2 linked regions of the Glaciimonas sp. PCH181 genome follow. The main gene of each other region encodes a partner of the protein of the gene in region 2 in a complex. Links are inferred from orthologs where the notes say so. Each region holds a gene or a part of one and is shown on either strand. Other genes may lie near its edges.

Evidence for each region. Proteins that work in one complex are often made in the same cells at the same time.
Region 1: the proteins of C7W93_RS00730 (region 2) and C7W93_RS10035 are in contact, whole or in part, in a cryo-EM structure (PDB 9GE8), measured with the Escherichia coli proteins. The link is inferred for Glaciimonas sp. PCH181 from one-to-one orthologs.

The regions. Positions count from the first base shown.
Region 1 is NZ_PYFP01000001.1:2,163,212-2,168,382, reverse strand. What follows is about bases 855-4,005. They hold C7W93_RS10035 (ABC transporter permease), read left to right. Parts: upstream 855-1,254; coding sequence 1,255-3,756; downstream 3,757-4,005. Other genes in these bases: C7W93_RS10030 (hemerythrin domain-containing protein), read right to left, coding at 3,917-4,005; C7W93_RS10040 (DUF4126 domain-containing protein), read left to right, coding at 855-1,258. In the rest of the region: C7W93_RS10045 (sulfite exporter TauE/SafE family protein), read left to right, coding at 1-438; more of C7W93_RS10040, read left to right, coding at 674-854; more of C7W93_RS10030, read right to left, coding at 4,006-4,381; C7W93_RS10025 (hypothetical protein), read right to left, coding at 4,600-4,869; C7W93_RS10020 (hypothetical protein), read right to left, coding at 5,019-5,171.
Region 2 is NZ_PYFP01000001.1:161,430-167,016, forward strand. What follows is about bases 1-2,961. They hold C7W93_RS00730 (ABC transporter ATP-binding protein), read left to right. Parts: upstream 1-1,098; coding sequence 1,099-1,824; downstream 1,825-2,961. Other genes in these bases: C7W93_RS00720 (SurA N-terminal domain-containing protein), read left to right, coding at 1-124; C7W93_RS00725 (arylesterase), read right to left, coding at 330-1,058; C7W93_RS00735 (hypothetical protein), read left to right, coding at 1,881-2,216; C7W93_RS00740 (LysR family transcriptional regulator), read left to right, coding at 2,479-2,961. Outside these bases: more of C7W93_RS00740, read left to right, coding at 2,962-3,393; C7W93_RS00745 (thioredoxin family protein), read right to left, coding at 3,394-3,822; tRNA (adenosine(37)-N6)-threonylcarbamoyltransferase complex dimerization subunit type 1 TsaB, read left to right, coding at 4,213-4,905; rimI (ribosomal protein S18-alanine N-acetyltransferase), read left to right, coding at 4,902-5,393; C7W93_RS00760 (uracil-DNA glycosylase family protein), read left to right, coding at 5,390-5,587.

The sequences.
Region 1 (5,171 bases), 2.0 Mb from region 2 along the record:
AATCTGTTTATGGAAGTATTGGGCTGTTATTTATTGTGGAATGTATTGCGCCGTAAGTCGCTAAAGCCAGCACGAGCCCCATTGGGGCAACGTTACTTGCCGGTAGTTGGCGTGGTGGGCGGCGCAGTGTCCGGCTTTTTTGGTGTCGGCGGCGGAGTGATCGCACCGCCTGCGTTGGTCGGGTTTTTCGGTATGACGCAAACGGCTGCGCAAGGCATGGCGTTGGCGCTAGTATCGCCGGGTGCGGTGATCGCCTTATTTACGTATGCATACGCTGGGCATGTGGATTGGAAAATCGGGATTCCGCTGGCGATTGGCGGCATATTCAGCGTTTCTGCGGGCGTGGCATTGGCACATAAATTACCGGAACGGCGTTTGAGGTTATGCTTCAGCATTGCATTGATTGTGCTAGCAGCGTGGTTGTTGTTGCGTGGTTAATGTGGATGGGCTCGACAATCCCATTGATGTCGCTATGCGATGCCAATTTACGACGATTGTATATGCCATCTTCACAGAGTTCGAAGCAGTTCTTGCTGGCCTGCGGATGTTGGCCTATCGTATATATACCGTATCTATTAGTTAAGTTTTTTGCTCGACAGGTAACACCTTATCGGGTGCTAAAGTAAACGTTTAGCGCGCTAGTCAGATGTCCCCGTTGTAGCTAGGAGACGACATGATCGAATCACTTTCGACTGCAGCGATGGCAGCTGGTTTGTCCTGGGCCAGTGGCATTCGTTTATATATGGCGTTGTTCGTCGCTGGTTTGTTCGCCAATTTAGGATGGATTACGCTTCCCCATGCGCTGAATGTTTTGCAGTCGCCCTGGGTACTTGGCGTCACGGGCTTATTGACGGCGATTGAGTTTTTAGCCGATAAAATTCCCGGTCTGGATTCAGTCTGGGATGCGGTTCAGACCTTTATCAGGATTCCTGCCGGTGCGGTTCTCAGTGCGGCTGCGATGGGACATATGGACCCGGCGTGGACGACTGTGGCGGCGCTGATCGGCGGGACTTTTGCCGCCAGCGCGCATGCTACCAAGGCTGGCAGCCGGGCGATGATCAATACTTCACCCGAACCTTTAAGCAACTGGGCCGCTTCATTCACAGAAGATTTGACCGTGCTGGGCGCATTATGGGCAGCGTTTTATCACCCGTTGCTGCTGTTTGGATTTTTGCTGGTATTCTTTATTTTTGCAATCTGGTTGTTGCCCAAGTTGTGGCGTAGTCTGCGCTGGGTTTTTCAAAGGCTTAGTACATGATTCAGCAGTCTCTACGCATGACCCAACGCGATTGGCGGGCGGGTGAATTACGGTTTTTATTAGTAGCATTGATTGTGGCGGTAGCGGCCTTATCCTCGGTCGGATTTTTTGTAGACCGGATGCGGGCTGGATTAACCCGCGATGCGCATCAATTACTCGGTGCCGATTTACTGATTGCTGCCGACCAACCGGTCAACCCCAGTTGGCGTGCCGAAGCACAACGGCGCGGTCTGACAATTGCCGACACGATCGTATTTCCCAGCATGGCCTTGGCTGGTGAGGGCGACGATGCGCGTTCTCAATTAGCATCGTTGAAGGCCGTTTCCAACGGTTATCCCTTGCGCGGCAATCTGCGTATCGCTGATAAGCCTGACAATAATGGCGTCCTTACGCGCACTGTTCCTGCCAAGGGCACAGTATGGGTCGATCAGAATATCCTCACTGCATTAAACCTGCCGATCGGCGCGTCGCTCAAACTCGGCGATAGTAGTTTTACGATTGCCCATATTCTGGCAGTTGAGCCGGATCGTGGCAGCGGCTTCGTCAATTTTTCGCCACGCGTAATGTTATCGATGGCCGATCTGGTAGCGACCCATTTGGTGCAAGACGGTTCACGCGTTACTTATCGTTTGCTGCTGGCGGGGGCTGCGCCTGCAACGCAGGCATTTCAGGATTGGGTAGAGACCGCGATTGCACGCGATAACGTCAAAGGTGTGCGGATAGAATCACTGGAAAATGGTCGTCCCGAGATGCGGTCTACATTGGATCGGGGCGAGCAGTTTCTGTCTTTGGTAAGCTTGTTATCCGCAATGCTGGCGGCGGTTGCCATTACGATGGCGGCGCGGCGTTTTATGCTTCGTCACTTGGATGCTTGCGCGATGTTGCGCTGTCTGGGTTTGACCCAGAATCAGGTCACGCAGCTCTATCTGTATGAGTTTTTATTGATCGGCTTGGTTGGCAGCATTCTTGGTGCGCTGGTGGGTTTTGGGGCGCATTTTGTGTTGCTGGAATGGCTGGGAAAATTTGTATCGCATGATTTGCCTGCTGCCAGCGTCATCCCCGGATTGCAGGGCATTGCTACCGGCTTGCTGTTGCTGCTGGGGTTTGCGCTGCCGCCGATTTTGCAGCTTCGCAATGTCCCGCACAATCGTGTGATCCGGCGCGAGCAAGATGCACCGCAAGCGATGGTGCTGGCCACCTATGGCTTAGGCACACTGACCTTTATCGGGTTGCTGTTATGGCAAGCGGGCGACGTTAAATTAGGCTTGCTGACAGCGCTTGGATTTTTGGGTGGGTTTGCGGCCTTTGCGTTGATTTCCTGGCTGGCATTGAAGTCATTACGGTATTTGCGTGGCGCACTAAAACATCCTAGCTGGCGCTTTGCGCTGACCGGTTTGCAACGGCGTCCGGGCGCGACCATCGTCCAGATCGTCGCATTAGCGCTAGGCCTGATGGCGCTGTTATTGCTGACGGTGATCCGTGGGGACCTGATCGGAGCGTGGCGTCAGGCGACCCCGCCAGATGCGCCAAATCGCTTCGTGATTAATATTCAGCCGGAACAGGAGAAGGACGTTAACCAGCGGTTGATTGCTGGCGGCGTGCCGCAGCCGAATATGTATCCGATGATTCGTGGCCGCCTGACCGAAATCAATGACAAGGCTATCACCGCTGCAACTTACACTGAAGATCGGGCGCAGCGTTTGGTGGAGCGTGAATTTAACTTGTCGACGATGGCCGATGTTCCGCCAAAAAATAACCTCGTCGCGGGCACCTGGTATAAGGATGATCAACCAGAGGCGTCGGTGGAAGAAGGGTTGGCAAAGACCTTAAATCTAAAACTCGGCGATAAATTGACCTTTGATATCGCCGGACAAACGGTCAGCGCACCGATTACCAGCTTGCGTAAATTGGAGTGGGGCTCGATGCAGGTGAATTTCTTCGTGATTCTGAATCCTAAGGCGATGGTGGATATGCCAAGGACCTGGATTACGGCGTTCCATTTGCCGCCTGCGCATAGCAATCTCGGGAATCAATTGACGCGTGACTTTCCGAACCTGACGGTGGTGGATATCGGCAGCATCATCAAGCAATTGCAAGACGTAATCGATCAGGTTGTTGCTGCGGTGGAGTTTCTGTTTTTGTTTACGTTGGCCTCGGGTGGACTGGTGTTGTATGCAGCGTTGTTGAGTTCGCAAGGGGAACGCACGCGCGAAGCCGGATTGCTGCGCGCTTTGGGCGCGACCAGAAAACAGTTATCGCATGCGCAATGGATTGAGTTTGCATTGATTGGTTGTCTGGCCGGGTTTTTGGCGGCTAGCGGTGCGGCTGCGACAGGATGGGCGTTGGCGCATTACGTGTTCAGCTTTACCTGGACTTTCAGTCCGTGGATTTGGATTGCCGGCATGGCGATCGGCGCGGCTTGTACGTTTATTGGCGGCTGGATAGGATTGCGCAGCGTGCTGTCGCGACCGCCTTTGGAGACCTTACGCGAGGCTTGAATCTGTCTGTAATCGAGCTGTAATCCGTTACCGTTGAAAGCAATAAAAACGGCCCGTTCTGGTCCGTTTTTATTACTTAAGAATTCGGTAGGTTACAGACGAATCGTAGAATCCTCGCCGCAAATGTCACGCTGAATGATTGTCATTCTTTTGCATACTATTAAAGCGCTTCGCCCTGTAAATCTGCTTTGAGAGCGCTCATTTCTTCTCCCAGTTCGACCAGGTCAAGCTTGCTTTTTTTGGCTTTAGGAAACATGTCGGTTTCTTCTTCCTCGACATGGTGTTCAATTTGTTCTGACAAGACGTGGACTTTTGCATCGTAAAGATCGTCGCCCGGATCCATCATTTCAATTTCTGCGATCAAGTCCTTGGCGCTGGCATGTTCTACCAGCGCCTCATCCATCAGATCATCCTCTCCAATCGCTTTTCGCACCGCAGGATAGAAAATCTTTTCCTCTATCTGCGTATGTAATGTCAGCGCCTCGCAAATCTGATCGGCGAGTTGTTTTTTCTTGGCCTTTGATCGATCTGTCAGATCTTCGAATTGTTTGAACATCGCTTTAACGTCTTTATGGTCTTTGACCAGCATACTGACGGCATCTTTTGCGGAGTTTGCGTTTTTCATAGCCTATCCTTTCAAAGGGACGAAGAGCACTATTTTTCAAGGGTCCGGGGGCCAGGCAGGGAACGGAGCACACGGAGTTGTCGCGTGTCGTGTCGATTGCCTAAAACCTGCCTAAGTAAGATTAAAAACCAGATGTAGATGAGATACGGCACAGGCCGCGTCCATGCATTCCGGAAGCGACCTTTAGCCTGAAGAAATGTGATGCACCTAACTTCTTATTAATGCTTGGTATCAACTTTTTCAGTGCCGTCCGGATTCAGCGTTGATTGGGACATATTGTTTTTTTGCATTTTTTTCTTCATATGCTTTTTCTTGGTCATATCGCTTTTGCTCATGCTGCTGCCGGTGCTTGCGTCGTCAGTGGCGGTTTTGCCCATACCGCTGCTTGGCATGGATTGAGCATCCGGTTGCGTCGTGTTTTGCGCAAACGTCGGAAGAGTCGTGCTAGCGACCAGGGCGGCGAAGGACAGCATTAAGATTTTCTTCATTTGTTGCTCCTATTAAATAGTGTAAATAATGCACGCGGCGAGGTGCTAATCGTCGATAAGTCAACGCTGTGATGCGTTATCGAAAAATTATCTGCTCCATGTTAAGGAGCAGATGGACGGAGATGTGCCTGCAGAAACAGTGAGTTCAGTTAGTTCTCACTGCGATTGAATAGCTTTGCGAGAACGTAGCCTAAAGCTAACGCTAATCCGATAGAAACGGCCGGGCTCTCACGTACATAGCGGCGGCCAGTTTCTGCGTAACGTTGATAAGTTTCGGTTAATTCGTGCGTGCGCTGGGCTAA
Region 2 (5,587 bases):
ATCTGCATTAGCGCAGCAGGAAATGAGTGCTTATGTTGAGGTTCTGAAGCAGAAGGCCACGGTAAAAATACTAAAACCAATTGTTGCCAGCGCCGCGCCGGATGACAATTCTGCATCAAAGTAAAATAGCTCTAGCGAAAAAAATGCCACTGCAAAGTGGCATTTTTTTTTGATCTGAGCCCAAGCTGAGCCCAAGTTTAACTCTAAATCTGAAGTTCTGATATTTGCATCGAGTGATTTATCGTGAGCATAAGCAATTGAATTTATTGCCTTAATCTTGGTACGCAATGACTTCGATTTCGCTCTTTTTACCTTAATTAGAATGAATATTAGTTCTTGATTAAGGGTTGTAATTTCTGCCATACATTATTTAACATGGTCGGATGTGCTTCTGCTATCGGATGAATGCGGTCGGCTTGAAATAACGCCGACTTATTGGCAATGTCCTCCAACAGAAAAGGCACTAAAGCGACTTTAGTCTGTTGTGCAACGGTCGAATATAAGCCGAAAAATTTCTCTGTATAGTCACGACCATAGTTAGGTGGAATACGCATGCCGACAAGTAGTACCTTGGCGTGTGCTTTTTGTGCGGCCGCGATCATCGTGCGCAGATTGGATTCTGTCGCTTTTAGTTGAAGCCCGCGCAGCGCATCATTTGCCCCGAGTTCGATGATGACAATATTGGGGCGCTGTTTTAAAAGGGCCGGTAGTCGCGTGTTGCCGCCACTAGTCGTTTCGCCGCTGATACTGGCATTTGTGACGGTGATATCGCTATGTTGTGTCTGCAGCCGTTGCTGAAGTAGTGCCACCCAGCCAGTGCCGCGGGCCAGTCCATATTCCGCTGATAGGCTATCGCCCAACACCAGAATGGATTTTGATGCAGAATGAGCGCTGGTTGAAGACAACGTACCAAAGGCCGCGAGTACACTAATCAAGCTGGTCAGCAAAACATTGCGGCGCGAGATGCGGTTGATTTTTCCTGACCGATTTGCTGTGAGCGATGGCTGCTCGCGCCAACGCCGAATAATATTTCCACATTTTCTACTGATAATCCGCATGCCGCTATCCTCTTCGATTGATACTTCTGATGTTTCTTCAATGCAAGCTATCATGCCTGCACGGGATTTTGCGATAGTCGCACAAAACCTGAGCAAGCGCGTCGCTGATGCCAGTGGCGAACTAGTGATACTTAACGATATCAATTTTACCGTTCATGCGGGTACTACGTTGGCGATCGTCGGTGCTTCAGGATCTGGTAAATCGACATTGCTAGGCCTGTTAGCCGGTTTGGATACGCCAACCAGCGGCACTGTGAAAATTGATGGTGTCGACATTTTTGCGCTGGATGAAGATGGACGTGCCGGTGTACGCAAGGAAAAGCTCGGCTTCGTATTTCAATCCTTTCAATTACTGAGCCATTTGAATGCTTTAGAAAATGTTATGTTGCCGTTAGAATTGCACGGCAATGTCAATGCCAAAGAAAAAGCGCAGATCATGCTAGGGCGTGTCGGCTTATCAAGTCGCTTGCGCCATTATCCGAAATATTTATCTGGCGGCGAGCAACAGCGGGTTGCGTTAGCGCGCGCTTTTGTGACAGAGCCACCTTTGCTGTTCGCTGATGAGCCGACCGGTAGTCTGGATGCTGCCACTGGCGACGCTGTGATCCAGTTAATGTTCGATCTTAATCAGGAACGTGGTTCGACGTTGGTGTTGGTGACGCATGACACCTCAATAGCGATGCAATGTCGTCAGACTATAACGATTGCTGCCGGGCGCTTGCTGCACCACGGTGACACTTCGCCCAGCGACGCGCACATTTTTTGATCTGTCCTGACGGTAATCGATAACTTTTAGTAATTCACGTAACGGGAAGGAAATATATGGCTGCCTGGCTTCCAGTAGCAAAAGCGATTCTTCCTTACCTCGGCGATATTCTTACCGTTGCCAAGCCTGTTTTTACAAAGCGTAAAGGCAGTAATGAAACTAGCCAGATAGAGATTTTGCAGCAGCAAGTGGCTGAATTGCAAAACGCATCGCTGCAAAACATTCAAGATATCAAGGCACTTGCCGAGCAATTGAAAACTGCAGTACCGGCGCTTGAGCGTACGTTAGTAGCGACCGAAAGACGGTTGCGACTGGCTAATCGTATAGCGTGGTTATCTTTGGCTGTGGCATTGGTGGCATTGGGCTTTGCGATGGCGCTCTTTTTGCGCTAATTTTGTAGTGAGTATTTTTGCGTCACATATAAAGCGCTGCCGACCATCGAAGAAACTAAACGTCAATTACATTCGCAGTTGCGTAAGTCCTTGATGTTGTTTGTCTGCTAGTTTTAGCAGTTGATCTTCAAATAAATTTGGCAGGACCCGGTAAGTACTCGGATGGTTATAGTTGGTGTTGCGTTTAAGAGAATAGTCAAAGTTGACGGAAAATGGTTAAAAGGCGACTAGAAAATGCCTGAAATAAAGGGTTAGTAAAAATATGGATCGTCTCCAGTCAATGCGGGTTTTTTCAAAAGTCGTTGAACAAGGTAGTTTTGTAGGCGCGGCGCAGGCGCTGGCGTTGTCCAATGCGGTTGTCACGCGGCACGTCGCCGAGCTGGAGAATCATCTTGGCACGCGCTTGTTGAATCGATCGACGCGCAGAATGTCGTTGACTGAGACAGGACAGGCCTATCTGGAGCGGGTTCGCAGTATTCTGGCAGAAATTGATGAGGCCGATGCAGTTGCCTCCGCGGTGTCGAAAAAGCCTGCCGGAACCTTGCATATCTATTCCCACATCGGTTTCGGGCAAATGCAGTTGGCGCGTTTGTTGCCACAATATTCGCTGCAATACCCAGACGTCGTGCTGGATGTGACAATGTCTGATCGCACGGTCGATTTGGTAGAAGAAGGTTTTGATGTCGGTATTTTTACTGTCTTCCAGAAGTTCGATGTCAGCATGGTAGCGCGTCAGTTGGGGATCGCCGATGTGCTGTTATGTGCGTCGCCGGAGTACATACTCAAGCATGGCATGCCGTTACTACCGGAAGACCTGCAACAACACGCATGTCTAAATTTTTCTTTGGAGAATTTTCGCCATCATTGGACTTTTCAGTCCCCGGATGGGATGTCCACGGTGCCCATCACTGGCAAAGTCATATCGAATAATGCAGACCTGTTACGCCACTGCGCCCTTGCTGGAATGGGGATCGCCATGCGTAGTTCGTATTCACTTGGCGATGATTTGCGTACAGGCAAACTGATACGTGTATTGCCCGAACATCAGATTAGTAAAATATCTGTGCAAATGGTGTATCCAAGTCGCCGGTTATTGTCGGCCAAGGTGCGTAGCTTTGTCGATTTTATGATGGCGCAGTTTCCGTATCCGGATCGCGATCCCTGGTTGGCTGGCTAACTAATTCGCCGCTTGCTGAAGCCTTAATACCAAATTGCCATTGCTCTGCCATTGTCGGCGTTCTGCGGAGCTATCTGCTTCAATCGCCAGATCGGTCGGACTTTTCTTATGTTGCGCTAAAAATAATCTTTCAGCTAGCCGTAAATCGAGTTCAACCGGCCCCAGAAAAGTCACGATTTTTCCGCGCTGAATCAGCAGGGTAGGAAAGTTGTCAACGTCCAGATCATCCATCAGATCAGCCTGATCCTCAATGTCGATCCAAACGAAGCGCGCCTCGGGATGGCGTAAGGCCAGCGCCGTAAAGTTAGTTTGGTACTCACGGCAACTTCCGCACCATGCCGCGCACAGGCAAGCGACCACCCAGCCGTCTTCAGCCAGAATCTGGGCCAGTTGCGGGCGGTTTTCATTGCTAATAATCAGGACAGGCATGCGCGCATTTTACCGTGACTAGACTTTTTCGTGGGGCTAGTAAAATATTGCAGTTCACTGGTTGTAAATTTGCCCAAGATAAATGATGGCTATCATGGCGCTTGCCCCTATTTTCAGCGAATTTTTGATCAATGTTTGTTTTAAGGCGCTGTTCGTTCGATGAGCGATTTCCAGTAATTTTTTGGCTGCAATGGGATTTTGAGGACACCTCGTGGTGGATTTGTTGAGTCAAGCTTATTTCAGCCGATCAGTTTCTCATGGGAAATACGTGGCGCTTTATACTGTCACGGACTCCTGTTCATTCCGCCTTGCAGCAAAACATTGTTTAACCATCGAATAAGCGTTGATAGAAACTGCGCTTGCACGGGCGGTCGCGGTAAAATAGCGCTTATGCCGATTATTCTTGCCATTGAAACTTCTACAGAACTTGCCTCCGCCGCATTATTGCGCGACGGTCAGGTAATTAGCCGCGAATCCGCTGGTGTTCAAACCCATTCGCAAACTATCCTGCCGATGATACAAAGCCTGCTGGCAGAAGCCGAAGTCAGCCTGGCGCAGTGCGATGCGCTGGCATTCGGTGTGGGTCCGGGTTCATTTACCGGCGTTCGCACTGCCTGCGGGATTGTGCAAGGCTTAGCGTTTGGTGCCGACTTGCCGGTGTTGCCGATAGTGACTCTGGCCGCAATGGCCCAAGCCTGCTATGAAGCGCATGGTGCAAAGGATGTTCTGAGCGTGTTGGATGCGCGTATGGGCGAGGTGTATTGGGCCCAATATCGCTACGTTGGCGATGCGTGGATAGTGATAGTCGAGCCGACGCTTTCGGCGCCAGCATTGGTAGCACCCTCAGGCATTGTTCAGGCCTGTGGTAACGGATTATCAGCTTACGCCGAGCAATTTACTGACGCATCATTTGCGATAAATGCGCAGCCAGCGCTCATGCCGCACGCGCGCCAGATCGCGCAGCTTGGTCTGCAAGCGTTTCAGCAAGGTTTGGGCTTGCCCGCCTCTGAGGCACAACCACTCTATTTACGCAACAAAGTGGCATTTACTACGGCTGAACGCGCCGCCAAGGTGTTGGCATGACATTCAATCTCGACCAACGTGGAGAAAATATGTTGGCGTTGCCACTGTCCTTTCTGCCGATGACAATTGAGGACCTGGACGAAGTAGTCGACATTGAAACCCGCGTGTATTCACATCCATGGACTTACGGTAATTTTGTTGATTCAATCCAGAGTAGCTATCAATGCTGGATTCTCCGCGATGCCAACTATCGTTTGATCGGCTATTTTTTTTCCATGTCGGTGGTCGATGAAGTGCATTTATTAAATATTAGCGTTCATGGCGATTTACATGGGCGTGGTATTGGCAAGTGCATGTTGGACAAGGTAGTCGCGCTGGCGCGAGAGCAAGCTATGACGTCGGTGCTGCTTGAAGTGCGGCCATCAAATCAACGTGCCATCACGATTTATCAGCGTTATGGCTTTATACGGATTGGCATGCGTCCCGCCTACTATCCAGCCGCTGGGGATAGCCGTGAAGATGCCATCGTCATGCGCTTGTCACTATGAATATTTCGACGCGACGAACGACTTTTCTGGAGGAGTGTGGCGTTGGCCCGCTTTGGGTGCGTAGATATGCCGTGCCTTATCAGGAAATAGTGCAAATAGAGTATGCCCCGCTAGAAACTGTTGCGCCATTGGTGCCTGTTGTGGCGACCGTTGAGCCGATCACGCCAACGGTAGTAACGCCGGTCCTTTCTCAA